One region of the Pandoraea vervacti genome, then DNA from elsewhere that is predicted to be linked to it. Evidence: riboswitches for the same ligand, from Rfam matches in the RefSeq annotation. Region 1 holds a riboswitch; the other holds the start of a gene.

Region 1 (6,447 bases):
ACCGGACACTCTCCCCCGCCGCGCAATCGGTCTGGGAACTGATCCAACAGCTCACCGCCGCGCAAGGCTCGCCCACAAAGTAAGTGAGCGCCTGCTACAATACGAGGGCGTCGACTCCCCCCCAAAATGCATGATGGCGCTGTCGGGCTTGCGCCCCGCCTCATGTCTCGACGCCATGCCCGCGCCCTGCGGGCATTGTGTTTCCGGTACGGCGTCATGGACTTGTTCATCAAATACTTCAGCCCGCTGTGGCTCTTCCACGCGGCAGCCGATCTGTCGTTCTGGCAGCGGCATCAACTCGACGCGCGTATGCAGATCGTGAGCCGCTTCATGTGGCGCTACGTCATGCGGTGGTGTGTGGTGAGCGTGGTATTGCTCGTGCCGGCCGCGGTCATGGCGCATGGTCTGGCAGCGACCGGCCTGGCGCTGGCCGGCGGCGTGTCGGCGAGCGTGACCGTGCTGATGGCGGCGCTCGCGCTCGGCTGTCTCATCGGTTCGCGTTTGCGCTGAACCACCCGCACACTGCCGGGCGATCACGCTCCGGCTTCTGGTCTCGCACACCGGCTTCAGGGTCTCGTCACACGGGTCGACTATGATGGAACGGCTTGCGTTGTGCAGTCGTCTGAGCGCAACGCCGGCTCCTCTCGACCCCTAAGGAGATTCACATGGCCAACGCCAAGATCCTAGTGGTGTTCTATAGCATGTACGGGCACATCTACAAGATGGCCGAAGCGGTTGCCGAAGGCGCGCGCAGCGTCGCGAGCGCCGAAGTCACTATCATGCAAGTCCCCGAGCTCGTGCCCGACGACGTCCTGGAAAAAAGCGGCGCCAAGGCCGCCCGTGCCGCGTTCGCGAACGTGCCTGTCGCGCGCGTAGATCAGCTTGTCGACTACGACGCGATCATCTTCGGCACCCCCACTCGCTTCGGCAACATGACCGCGCAGATGCGCAACTTCCTCGACCAGACGGGCGGCCTCTGGGCCAAGGGGGCGCTGGTCGGCAAGGTCGGCAGCGTGTTCGCCAGCACCGCCACGCAGCACGGCGGACAGGAAACGACGATCACGAGCTTTCACACCACATTGCTCCACCACGGCATGGTGATCGTCGGCGTACCGTACACCGAGCCGGGCCTCACCAACATGGCCGAGATTACCGGCGGCACTCCTTACGGCGCCACCACGCTCGCGGCGGGTGACGGCTCGCGCCAACCCAGCGAAAACGAACTGAAAATCGCGAAGACACAAGGTCGTCACGTGGCGGAAATCGCCGCTGCCCTCAAGCACGGGCGCACGTTGTAAGCGCTCGACCGGGCTTTCATCGCGCGGTTGCACCGCCACTGGCGTCTGCACCGCGCGATGATCAATGCCGTCGCACGCCGGGCGGGCCTGCGCACGACGTCACGTCGCGCTCAGATCAGCTTCAGATCCTTGAGCACACTGCGTACGATGCGTGCGCGCTTGGGCGCGTCGGCGTCTCCCCCCATATCCATGTTCAGCGCGACCATCGTGAGATTGCCGTCGCGCTCCAGCCAGCCTACCCACCAGCCGATATCCGGCTTCTTGTCGACGAACCAACCTGTCTTGCCATGGAGCACGTAATCGGCGTTGGCTTCGACAATCGACATCTGACGCACGATGTCCTGCGTGCGCGCCGAGAACGGCAACGTGCCGCGCGCGAGACGTTGCAGGAAATCGACCTGCTCACGCGCCGAAATCTGCAAGCTGTCGTCGACCCAATAGGCATCGGCTGCACGACCGATGGTGTGATTGCCATATCCGACGGCGTCGAGTTTCGATTGCGCATAATCGCGTGCAATCTTGTGCGACACGATCTGGTAACACGGCAGGCACGACACGCGAAACGCCGTGCGCAAATCCATCGCGGCACTCCAGGCCTTGGTGCGACGCGGCTTACCGTCCCAGGGAATCACCTCGCGCTCATCGTTGAGCGCCCCCGATTCGAGCGCCAGCAAGCTGTTGAAAATCTTGTAGGTGGACGCCGGCGACACGCGACGCTCCGCCCGCGCCGAATCGAACGCCTGATACGTTTGCGTCTTTCCATCGAGCACGACGATCGTGCCCTTCACGTTCTCCTGCGCGAAGTACTTGCCCCAGTCGGCGCGCTCGGTGATGTGCACGGGGGCGGGCATGTCGGCGGGTGCGGTCTTCACGACATCGGCCGCATGCGCCGGCGTCGTGAAGACGACCGGCAAGACGAGCGCAGCGCTCAGACGCGCCACGAATGCCACGCGCCGCCAATGGGAAATTATTGTTTTCATTTAGCAGTCCTGATTGGATGAATGACAAACACGTTGTCCAGGTATCGATGGCACTGGCCAGGCGCCTGCTGTCGAGAGCGTTTGCAGCTTAGTGCGCGTTTCGACAGATGCAAAGCGGCGCTACCGTAACCGACGTAACCGCCGTATCATCTGCACGCCCCCTCTGAGTATGCCGAGGATGGCGCGGACGTCGTCCGCCCGCCCGGAGCGATTGGATTTCCCTCCCGCCATGTCCGATACCGCTGCTACGCCGCGTGCTGCCGACACCGCCCCCGCTTCTGCTGCTGCCTCCGCCACCCCCGCGGCGCCGGCGCTCGTCGTCCGCCTGGATGCGCCGCAGAAGATCGATGGCCGCCCGGCGCGCTATCAAAGCCTGTGGTTGCTGATGCGCGTCTACTACGCGGCGCGGTACGAAACCGCCCCCGTTTCGTTGGCGTCGCTGAAAGTCCGTTTTGGCCAGACGGCCATTGCGGGCGACCTGCGAATGCTCATCAGCCGCGCGTTTTCGGACTTTGCGCGCTGGGGCGTCGCAGTCGGATGGGGCGACGATCGACAGATGGACGTGCGCCTGCTCCCCACACGTGGGCGCGGCAAGGGGCCTTTCTGGCTCGCGCCGCATGAGACGTCACGCATCGAGGTCACGATCGGCGGCACCACCCCCGCCGATTCGCGTCGGGCCATCGCCACGTTTCTGGGTCTGCCCCACGATGCGGCGCCCGAGACGCGAACGCCGGCACTCGATTACGTCATGCAGGACATCGCGTTCTGGCATCACCTGACACTGGGCAAGCGCGACATGCAGGACGGCGTCTTCTTCGCGCCGCCGCCAGCCGCCTCGCCCGGCGAGCTCAGACGTGCCCATCGTACGGGGGCGATTCCGTCGTTTCACGCAGCGCAGGTCTGCGCGGTAGACGACGTGCAACTCGGCATTGCGCTGCTCGCCGAGACCATCGTGTGGCGGCGCATGGGCGACGCCCTGCGCACGAAGCAAACGCTCGCTACCCTCGCCGCCACATTCGGCGCCACCCCGTCCGGGTCGCCGACGCTGCGCGCCATGCACTGGATCGTGCAGGGCTGGCAAGCTTACGCGTTGCGCGACGAAGCAGGCGCGTTGGCGCACCTCCAACGTATCAGCGACGACGCCTCGCTCGCCCCCTGCCTCCTCTACAACCCGCGAATCCGCTTCGAGAGCCGTAATCTGCAAGCGCTGCTGCATAAATCGCACGCCGCACGCAACGGCCCGATGCCGGCACGAGCGCAATCGGCCGCCGACGCGCTGGCCGCATTTTCCGACGCCTTGCAAGCCGCCTTCGAGGCCGATTCCATCGAACTGGCGCAACACGTCGCCGCGAACATCGGCCTGTCGCTCTGGCTCTTCTGGCAAAGCGCCCTCATCGACCCCGGCAGGCGTCTGGCCGCAGCCGACGTGCAGCGTCAGGCCTTGCGCTGGATCGGCCTGTCGGAGTGGATCTGCGACCGCTTCGGCGTGGGCGGAAATTCGGTCTGGAATACCGTCTTCCTGTTGCGTATCGCGCGCGGCGCGGTCCCGGTGCGGCGCGCCCCGGACCTTGAGACCCTGCGCGCGAGCACGCCGCTGGCGGTCGACGCCTTTCTCGATGCGGTGCAACCGTTCGGCGCCCCGTTCTCCCGCGCCAAAGGGTTTCTGCGCTGGACCGACGTCATCATGACGACACTGGCGGACCATGAAGAGGGACGCGTGCGCTTCGAACCGTTACAACTCGCCAACCTGTGGTTCGAGATGTTGTGGTTTGCGCTGCATCAGGACGGCGACTCGCCTCAGGCGCTGCATGCCGCCCAGTCGCTCGGGCGCGTGCTGCCGATGCTCCCGCCGCCCGACCGGCGCTTTTTCCGCGATGCCTTGCGGCTGATGCCGCGCGAGTTTCAGCGCGAGGTTCGCCTGGCGCAACAGTAGGCGTTCATTCATGGCGACGACGCACGCACGGGGTGCGAAACCACCACGAAACCGCGGCTGCACAAGCTTTCGACGATGGCGGGAATGTCGCACCGCACCATGTCCGGTTCACGTTTTTCGGGACACATCGCGCTTGTGTTTGCCGGGTATGTCGGTGTATCGTTGCCGCAAAGCTAAGCGCAGGGGTCCTGCAACGTGAGTTGTGGGTGAGAAATACCCTTAGAACCTGATCTGGATAATGCCAGCGCAGGGAGCGTAGAAATTCCTCGCCCCCGTTCATGCTCCTGAGCCGCTTTGCGCCGAAATTGTCGGCGTCAACACGTGCCCCGCCAGGAGACATTGCATGAACGCCAATCCGAAGTTCCTCTCAGCCAACGCGCGCGTGGACGAAGCCGCGATCGCACCGCTGCCCAATTCCCGCAAGATTTACGTACAGGGTTCGCGCCCGGACATTCAGGTCCCGATGCGTGAAATCTCGCAAGCCGACACGCCGACGAGCTTCGGCGGCGAAAAGAACCCGCCGATCTACGTCTACGACTGCTCGGGCCCGTACACGGATCCGAACGCGACCATCGATATCCGCTCCGGTCTGCCCGCGCTGCGCGCGAAGTGGATTGAAGAGCGCGGCGACACCGAAGCTCTGCCGGGCCTGTCCTCGGCCTATGGCCGTGAGCGCGCGGATGACAGCGCGACCGCCGATCTGCGCTTCCCCGGCCTGCATCGCACGCCGCGCCGTGCCAAGGCCGGCAAGAATGTGACGCAGATGCACTACGCACGTCAGGGCATCATCACGCCCGAGATGGAATACGTCGCCATTCGCGAAAACCTGCGCCGTCAGGAATACATCGAAAGCGTGCGCAATGCCGGCCCGCAAGGCGAGCGTCTGGCCAAGCTGCTCTCGCGCCAGCATCCGGGTCAGCATTTCGGCGCGAGCATTCCCGCCGAGATCACGCCGGAATTCGTGCGCGACGAAATCGCTCGCGGCCGCGCCATCATTCCGAACAACATCAACCACCCGGAATCCGAGCCGATGATCATCGGCCGTAATTTCCTCGTGAAGATCAACGCGAATATCGGCAATTCGGCCGTGACGTCGTCGATCGGCGAAGAAGTGGACAAGATGACGTGGGCGATCCGCTGGGGCGGCGACACCGTCATGGATCTGTCGACCGGCAAGCACATCCACGAAACGCGTGAGTGGATTCTGCGTAACAGCCCGGTGCCCATCGGCACGGTGCCGATCTATCAGGCGCTCGAAAAGGTGAACGGCAAGGCCGAAGATCTGACGTGGGAAATGTTCCGCGACACGCTCATCGAGCAGGCCGAGCAAGGTGTCGACTACTTCACGATTCACGCCGGCGTGCGTCTGGCGTACGTGCCGATGACGGCCAACCGCATGACGGGCATCGTCAGCCGCGGCGGCTCGATCATGGCCAAGTGGTGCCTCGCCCACCACAAGGAAAGCTTCCTGTACACGCACTTCGAAGAGATCTGCGAAATCATGAAGGCGTACGACGTTGCGTTCTCGCTGGGTGACGGCCTGCGCCCCGGCTCGATCTACGACGCCAACGACGAAGCGCAGCTCTCCGAACTCAAGACGCTCGGCGAGCTCACGCAAATTGCCTGGAAGCACGACGTTCAGGTGATGATCGAAGGCCCGGGCCACGTCCCGATGCAACTCATCAAGGAGAACATGGATCTCCAGCTCGAGTACTGCGACGAGGCGCCGTTCTACACCCTTGGACCGCTGACCACGGACATCGCACCGGGCTACGACCACATTACGTCCGGTATCGGCGCGGCCACCATCGGCTGGTACGGCACCGCCATGCTGTGCTACGTCACGCCGAAGGAACACCTTGGTCTGCCCAACAAGGACGACGTGAAGGAAGGCATCATCACGTACAAGCTTGCCGCCCACGCCGCCGACCTTGCAAAGGGTCACCCCGGCTCGCAGATTCGCGACAATGCGCTGTCGAAGGCACGCTTCGAATTCCGTTGGGAAGACCAGTTCAACCTCGGCCTCGATCCGGACAAGGCGCGCGAATTCCACGATGAAACGCTGCCGAAGGACTCCGCGAAGGTGGCTCACTTCTGCTCGATGTGCGGCCCGCACTTCTGCTCGATGAAGATTACGCAGGACGTGCGCGACTACGCTGCGAAGCAAGGCATTACGGACGAAGCCGCGCTCAAACAGGGCATGGAAGTCAAGGCAGTCGAGTTCGTCAAGAGCGGC
Region 2 (6,447 bases), 830 kb from region 1:
GCAGTTCGTCGCCGTATTGCGCGAGACCTACGGCGCCCAGTGCGTCGCGGCAAGCGGCGTCGGTGAAGGTATCGGGCGAGGAGGGGAAGGCGAGCGCGGCCTTGAGCGTATCGATGGGCAGATAGCTTTGCTGCGAGAGAAACAGCACGCGCGCGTTGGCGGGGACTTCGATGCGTCCGCTGCCAAACGGCCACAGCCCGGCGAGCGCGCGAAGCATGGTGCTCTTGCCGCAGCCCGAGCGTCCGCGCACGAGCCAGCGCGAGCCGGGGGCAAAGGCGAACGACCCGGCGAGTGCGAGCGGTGTGCCGTCGGGCAGTGACAGCTGCAGATCCGCTGCCATGTAGGCGGGGCTGTCGGGCGACTTGACGACGGCGATGCCGCCCTCGTGGGGGACGTCGTCGATGACACGGGTGAATTCGCGCAGACGGTTGATGGTCGCCTTCCAGTCGGCCAGCGTCTGGAAGCTGTTCACGAACCACGAAAAGCCGTCGCTCACCTGCCCGAAGGCGTCGATGATTCGCATCAGCACGCCTAGTGTGAAAGCGCCTGCGAAGTAGCGCGGGGCGGCGGCCATGATCGGGAAGACGATGGCGATCTGTGCGTAAATCGAGTTGGCAAAGATCAGACGCTTGGTCACCACCATGATTTGCCACCAGTTCTCGCGCACCGCGCCGAACGCCGCTTTCAGGCGCGAGAGCTCCGCGCCTTCGCCGCGATAGAGCGCGACTTGCTCGGCCGACTCGCGCAATCGCACCAGCAGGAAACGGAAGTCGGCTTCCACCTGCTGCTGTCGATAGCTCAGGCCGACGAGCGGACGGCCGACCTTGAAGATGAAGAACGAACCCACGATGGCGTACAGCGCCGCGACCCAGACCATGTAGCCCGGAATCGTGATGTTCATGCCGCCGAGCGCGAACGACAACGCGCCCGAGATCGTCCAGAGAATGGTGGTGAACGAGAACAGCGAGACCACTGTCGTCAACAGGTCGAGCGAGAGCGCGAGCGACGAATTGACGAGCGAGCGGATGTCTTCGGAGACACGCTGGTCCGGGTTGTCGGCGAGATGATCGCGCTCGATCCGGTAATACGCCTGATGCGCGAACCACCGGGTCAGGTGGGTGTCGGTGACCCACTGACGCCAGCGGATTTCGAGCATCTGGCGAAAGTACGTGCGAAACGTCGCGATGATGATGAAGCTGAACGCCAGCACCGCGAACTCGGCGAGCGACGACTTGAAGACTGGCCAGTCGCGTTTGTCGAGTGCGTCGTAAAAGCCGGCATTCCACGCGTTCAGGCGCACGTTGATGAACACGACCGCGAGGTTCAGCGCGATGACGAGGCCGAGCAGCCGACGACCCTCCCAGCGCTTCTCCGAGACCCAGTACGGCCGGATCAGTTGCCAGGCGCTCGGATGCTTCGGCGGCCTCGGCGCGGGTGCGGCACTATCGTTAGCCGGACCGGCGGCGGGCGGGGTGGGCGGGGTGGGGGACTTCGGCGTGAGGGCCATGATCGTCGGGCGGCGTGGCCGCAGCGGAGCTATGCTTTTTGTTGACTCATTGGACCGCAGGCCCCGATGGTGCGTTGCACGATTTCGGCCCTCAGGCGCTTGCCGTGGGGATTTCCAGTTTACGTCCCGTTACAAGCGACGGGAGATTCGTCAAAAAACGAGACGCAACGAGCGTGCAACCGGCCGGGAAGCCAGCTTGCACGGGCGTTGGCATCTATGTTGTAATGGCTTCGGGCGAAACAGGGGTGCTCCGTAATTGGCGTAGTCACGTCATAGAGATCGCGGGGCTGAGAGAGACCCTTTGCACCCGACCCGGGTAATACCGGCGTGGGAAGTTTCCGACTCCTCCAGTGGGGTAAGGTGTCCAACACCGTTTCGTCCTTTTGCTTTCATGAGGAAAGGACCCCATGCGTTGCCTTGCGCGACATCCCTCGAATACTTCTGAATGCCTGCGCGCCGTGATGGCCCGCGCGGCTACGTGCGTATGAGCGCGACCGCATCGCGTGTCGCCTCCCGTGCGGACGTCGCCGTGCTGGGCGGCGGGCTGTCCGGCCGTCTGCTCGCATGGCAACTGATTCGCGCCGGGGCGCGTGTGGCGCTGTACGAGCGCGGCGACGCCGACGGCTCGTCGGCGGCGGGCTGGGTGGCCGCCGCCATGCTGGCGCCCCTGGCTGAGGCGGCGGTGGCCGAGCCGAGCATCGTCGAGATGGGCGCTGTTGGCCTGGAGCGCTGGCCCGGCCTGATCGACGGCCTTCCCGAACACGTGTTTTTCCAACGCAACGGCACGCTGGTCGTGTGGCATCAGCCCGACCGCGCCGAAGCCGTCATGTTCGAGCGCCGGATGCGCGCCAATGCGCCGCCGGCGTTGCTGCGTGGCGGCGTCGAGCGAATTGCCGGTGCGCAGCTTGGCGACGTCGAACCGGCGCTCGCCGGACGTTTTCAGGAAGGATGGCTGCTGCCGAACGAGGGGCAACTGGATAACCGTCAACTGCTGCGCGCCTTGGCGGCCGGCCTCGCGAAGGCGGGGGCGGAATTGCACTGGCATACGGCAATCGCCGAGGGACAGTATCCGGACGCCGGTCTCGTGATCGACTGCCGCGGGTTGGGCGCGCGCGAGGCGCTCACGCGGTTGCGTGGCGTGCGTGGCGAAGTGGTGCGCATTCACGCGCCGGGCATCGGACTGCGTCGGCCGGTACGATTGCTGCATCCGCGCTATCCGATCTACATCGCGCCCAAGGAAGACGATCTCTATGTGATCGGCGCGACCGAACTCGAGTCGGAGGACATGTCGCCGGTGACGGTGCGCTCGGCGCTCGAACTGCTCTCGGCGGCGCACTCCCTGAACCCGGCGTTCGGCGAAGCGCGCATCGTCGAGTTGAACGTCAACTGTCGTCCGGCGCTGCCCGACCATCTGCCTCGTGTGCAGTGGGACGGGGCGCGACTGCTGCGCGTGAACGGGCTCTACCGTCACGGGTATCTGCTTGCGCCAGCGGTCACGGGCGAAGCTTGCGCGCTGGCGCAGGCACTGATGCAAACGACGGGCGCAACACGGGATGCGTTCGACTGGGAGACATGGCGAGCGAGCCGGCCGTGGCCGGATCTGTTCCGTCAGGCATGAGAGGAAGCGGTACGCGATGGACATCCATATCAATCAACAGACACTGAACGTGGCCGAGACGGCGACGTTGGCCGAGGCGCTCGCCGCCTTCGGCGCCAAGCCGCCGTTCGCGGCGGCGATCAATGGGCAGTTCGTGCCCAAGACGCAATACGCCGCGCGTACGCTCGCGCAGGGCGACAAGATCGATGTCGTGCAACCGGTGGCCGGAGGCTGAAATGAACGCATTCACCGAATCGAACAACGTGGCCGCCAGCGGCACGCGCGACGCGCTGACGCTCTACGACACCCGTTTCGGCAGCCGTTTCCTGCTTGGCACGGCGCGGTATCCGTCGCTGCAAGCGCTCAACGACGCCATCGACGCGGCGCGTCCCGGCATGGTGACGGTGGCATTGCGCCGCCAACTGTCGGGCACGGGGGCGCAGGCATCCGAGGGCCACTTCTGGGAGACATTGCGCCGCCTGGCAGTGCCGGTGCTGCCCAATACGGCGGGCTGCCATTCGGTGCAGGAAGCGGTGACAACCGCGCAAATGGCGCGCGAAGTCTTCGAGACCGACTGGATCAAGCTCGAACTGATCGGCGACGACTACACGCTTCAGCCCGATCCGTTCGGTCTGGTGACGGCCGCCGAACAACTGATTCGCGAGGGTTTCAAGGTACTGCCGTACTGCACGGAAGATCTGGTGCTGTGCCGCCGACTGCTGGACGTCGGCTGTCAGGCGCTCATGCCGTGGGGCGCACCGATCGGCACCGGCAAAGGCGTGATCAACCCTTACGGACTGCGCTTGCTGCGCGATCGCCTGCCGGATACGCCGCTCATCGTCGACGCCGGTCTGGGTTTGCCGTCGCATGCCTGCCAGGTGATGGAGTGGGGCTACGACGGTGTGCTGCTCAATACGGCCGTCGCACTCGCTGCGCAACCGGTGGAAATGGCGGGTGCGTTCGCCGGGGCGATCAAGGCTGGCCGGGCGGCTTGGCTTGCGGGCCCGATGGCCGAGCGCGAGAGCGCGCAGGCCAGTACGGCGGTCGTTGGCGTGCCGTTCTGGCATCAGACGGGCGCATAAGCGCATAGACACTTGGAGCGGATTCCGTCCGCCCGATTGCCCACACGGCAGACGGGCCAGGGCGGGCCGGCTCGCCGACTTATCAAGGCGTGCGCGCACAGGTTCGCGCACCGCCGGTTCAACGAGGAATCTTCATGACGACGCACGCCGGTGCCGCGGGGCTCTCGCACGTCGAATGCGTGCCCGCAGACGAGCCGCTTGCCCATGCATGGCGGCAGGCGGCCGACGAGATCCGCGCGCGGCTTGCGCCGTGGCCCGCAGGCCCGGGAACGTCGACATGGCGGTTGCATGCCAGAACGCCGGGCGCTGCGGCCAAGGGCGACATCGTCTGGTTGCCGCTGGCGCCGGCGCAGGGGCTGGGCACGGCGATGTCGGTACAACGCGATGCGTGGCGCGCGAGCGGCGCTGTCGTTCTGTGTACAGCGGCCACCGCGCAGGGGCACGTGCAAGACACGCTTTACACGAACGAGGGTGTCTACCGTATCGCGGGCGTGGACGATCCCGCCTTCATGCCCGCGTTTGCGGCGTTCCTCGACTGCGGGTTCGAACCGCACGACGCGCTTGTGCTCGCCCGTGCGTGGCGCACCGACGGCAGCCATGCACGCGCGCAGGACATCGGCACGCTCGGCGCGTGGCCGACCGTGCTCGAAACATTCCCCGTCGTGCTGGGACAGGCGCCGTCGCCGGGACCATTCGCGGCGTGCCCCGCGCGGCTCGGTCTCTACCCGGTGTTGCCAAGCGCCGAGTGGTGCGAGCGCATGGCGGACCTTCAGGTCGGCACCGTGCAATTGCGCATCAAGGACCCGGCGCATCCGAACCTGCGATCCGAGATCGAACGAACCGTTGCTGCGGGCCGTCGCGTCATGCACGACAGTGCGTGGTTCATCAACGACCATTGGCGCGAAGCGATTGCGGCGAGGGCGTACGGCGTGCATCTGGGGCAGGAAGACATGGCGGCGCTCTCGGCCGACGAGGTGGCGGCGCTGCACGCAAGCGGCGCGCGATTGGGCATCAGCACGCATGGCTATTACGAGATTCTCGCGGCGCATCACTTTCGGCCGAGTTACCTGGCCGTGGGAGCGGTGTTCCCCACGACAACCAAGGTCATCGCGACGGCGCCGCAAGGTCTGGCGAAGCTCGCGCGTTACGTGAAGCTCATTGCGCCTCACTACCCGCTCGTGGCGATCGGCGGCATCGATGCGGCCAATTTGTCGCAGGTGCTCGATACCGGCGTGGGGTGCGCGGCGGTCGTGCGCGCCGTGACGCAAGCCACCGACGTGGCGTCGGCAGTCAGGGGCATGCAGCGCGAGTTCGCGCGGCGGGCTTGATCAGGCTTAATTGGGTGTGATTACAACGTGCGGGTCATGAACACCGCACCATTGCCGTATCCGGCGAGCTTAGCTGCGATCTGCGGCGAGACGTCCAACACGGCCGCGTAGCCGAAGCGCGCCCAAAACCCTTGCGATCGCTGCACGGCCACGAGCGCAGACGCCGACAATCCGAGCGCCTGTGCGGCCGTGAGCGCCGCTGCGTACAGGCGGTCGGCAACGCCCGCGCCGCGCGTGCGGGGCGCGAGCGCCATGTCGTGTACGTACCAGCAGTCCGGGGCTTCGGGCAGCGTGTGGAGAACGGTGTCGAGCGGCGGCGGCGCAGCCAGATGCCACGGATGGGTGAACAGATAGCCCGCTACGCAGGCCTCGTGCTCCGGTGCCTGCGCGTCCACCGCGACCCAGCAGGTGGACGGTGAGAGCGTCAGGCGGGAGGCCAGCGTTGCTTCCGATTCGAGCATGACCTCCCCGTAGGCCTGTGCCTGCACCTCCAATACGTGGGGAAGGTCGCCGATTCGCATCGGACGAATCCGAAAACCGGGCCGGGCGGAAGGCTGTGGAGCAATGGGGCGCGAAGGCGTTGGGGTGGGAGATGACATCCCGGTCAATGGTGTCGGGCAGAAAACGCCATATTGTAGCAACGGCGCAACAACGGCGCCCCGGCGCCTGGGGATAAGTCCTTGCCGCCGTTAGGTTTTTGCATCGTTGCGCCCTTTGGAACGAGGTCGCGCGAAGACGCACAAGGCCTGTAAAATCCCGCCGGGCTGCGTCGTTCCTTGCTTTCGCCGACCTTGCTTGGACGGCATCGATTGGCAAACCCCCCTATAATTGGCGTTTTGCGCCGCACTATAAGACCCGAAACGTGCCTATCCCGAATCCGGAAAATTTGCTCGAATTGCGCGACGTCAGCTTTGGTTATGGCGAACGGCTCGT

What was found. A riboswitch is a leader RNA that binds a small molecule or an ion and turns the genes downstream of it on or off. The one in region 1 is predicted to bind thiamine pyrophosphate.
Region 2: it holds a riboswitch for thiamine pyrophosphate, as region 1 does, so the genes downstream of both, UC34_RS22685 (FAD-dependent oxidoreductase) here and thiC (phosphomethylpyrimidine synthase ThiC) in region 1, are expected to answer to the same signal.

The regions. Positions count from the first base shown of each region.
Region 1 is NZ_CP010897.2:4,364,497-4,370,943, forward strand. It holds gene UC34_RS18935 (LysR family transcriptional regulator) at 1-83, shown strand, start outside; gene UC34_RS18940 (hypothetical protein) at 217-510, shown strand; gene wrbA (NAD(P)H:quinone oxidoreductase) at 666-1,298, shown strand; gene blaOXA (OXA-62 family carbapenem-hydrolyzing class D beta-lactamase) at 1,409-2,278, opposite strand; gene UC34_RS18955 (hypothetical protein) at 2,508-4,211, shown strand; TPP riboswitch at 4,383-4,481, shown strand; gene thiC (phosphomethylpyrimidine synthase ThiC) at 4,555-6,447, shown strand, end outside.
Region 2 is NZ_CP010897.2:5,193,188-5,199,634, reverse strand. It holds gene UC34_RS22690 (ABC transporter ATP-binding protein/permease) at 1-1,507, opposite strand, end outside; TPP riboswitch at 1,739-1,858, shown strand; gene UC34_RS22685 (FAD-dependent oxidoreductase) at 1,992-3,125, shown strand; gene thiS (sulfur carrier protein ThiS) at 3,142-3,339, shown strand; gene UC34_RS22675 (thiazole synthase) at 3,341-4,186, shown strand; gene UC34_RS22670 (thiamine phosphate synthase) at 4,321-5,514, shown strand; gene UC34_RS22665 (GNAT family N-acetyltransferase) at 5,535-6,035, opposite strand; gene UC34_RS22660 (ABC transporter ATP-binding protein) at 6,383-6,447, shown strand, end outside.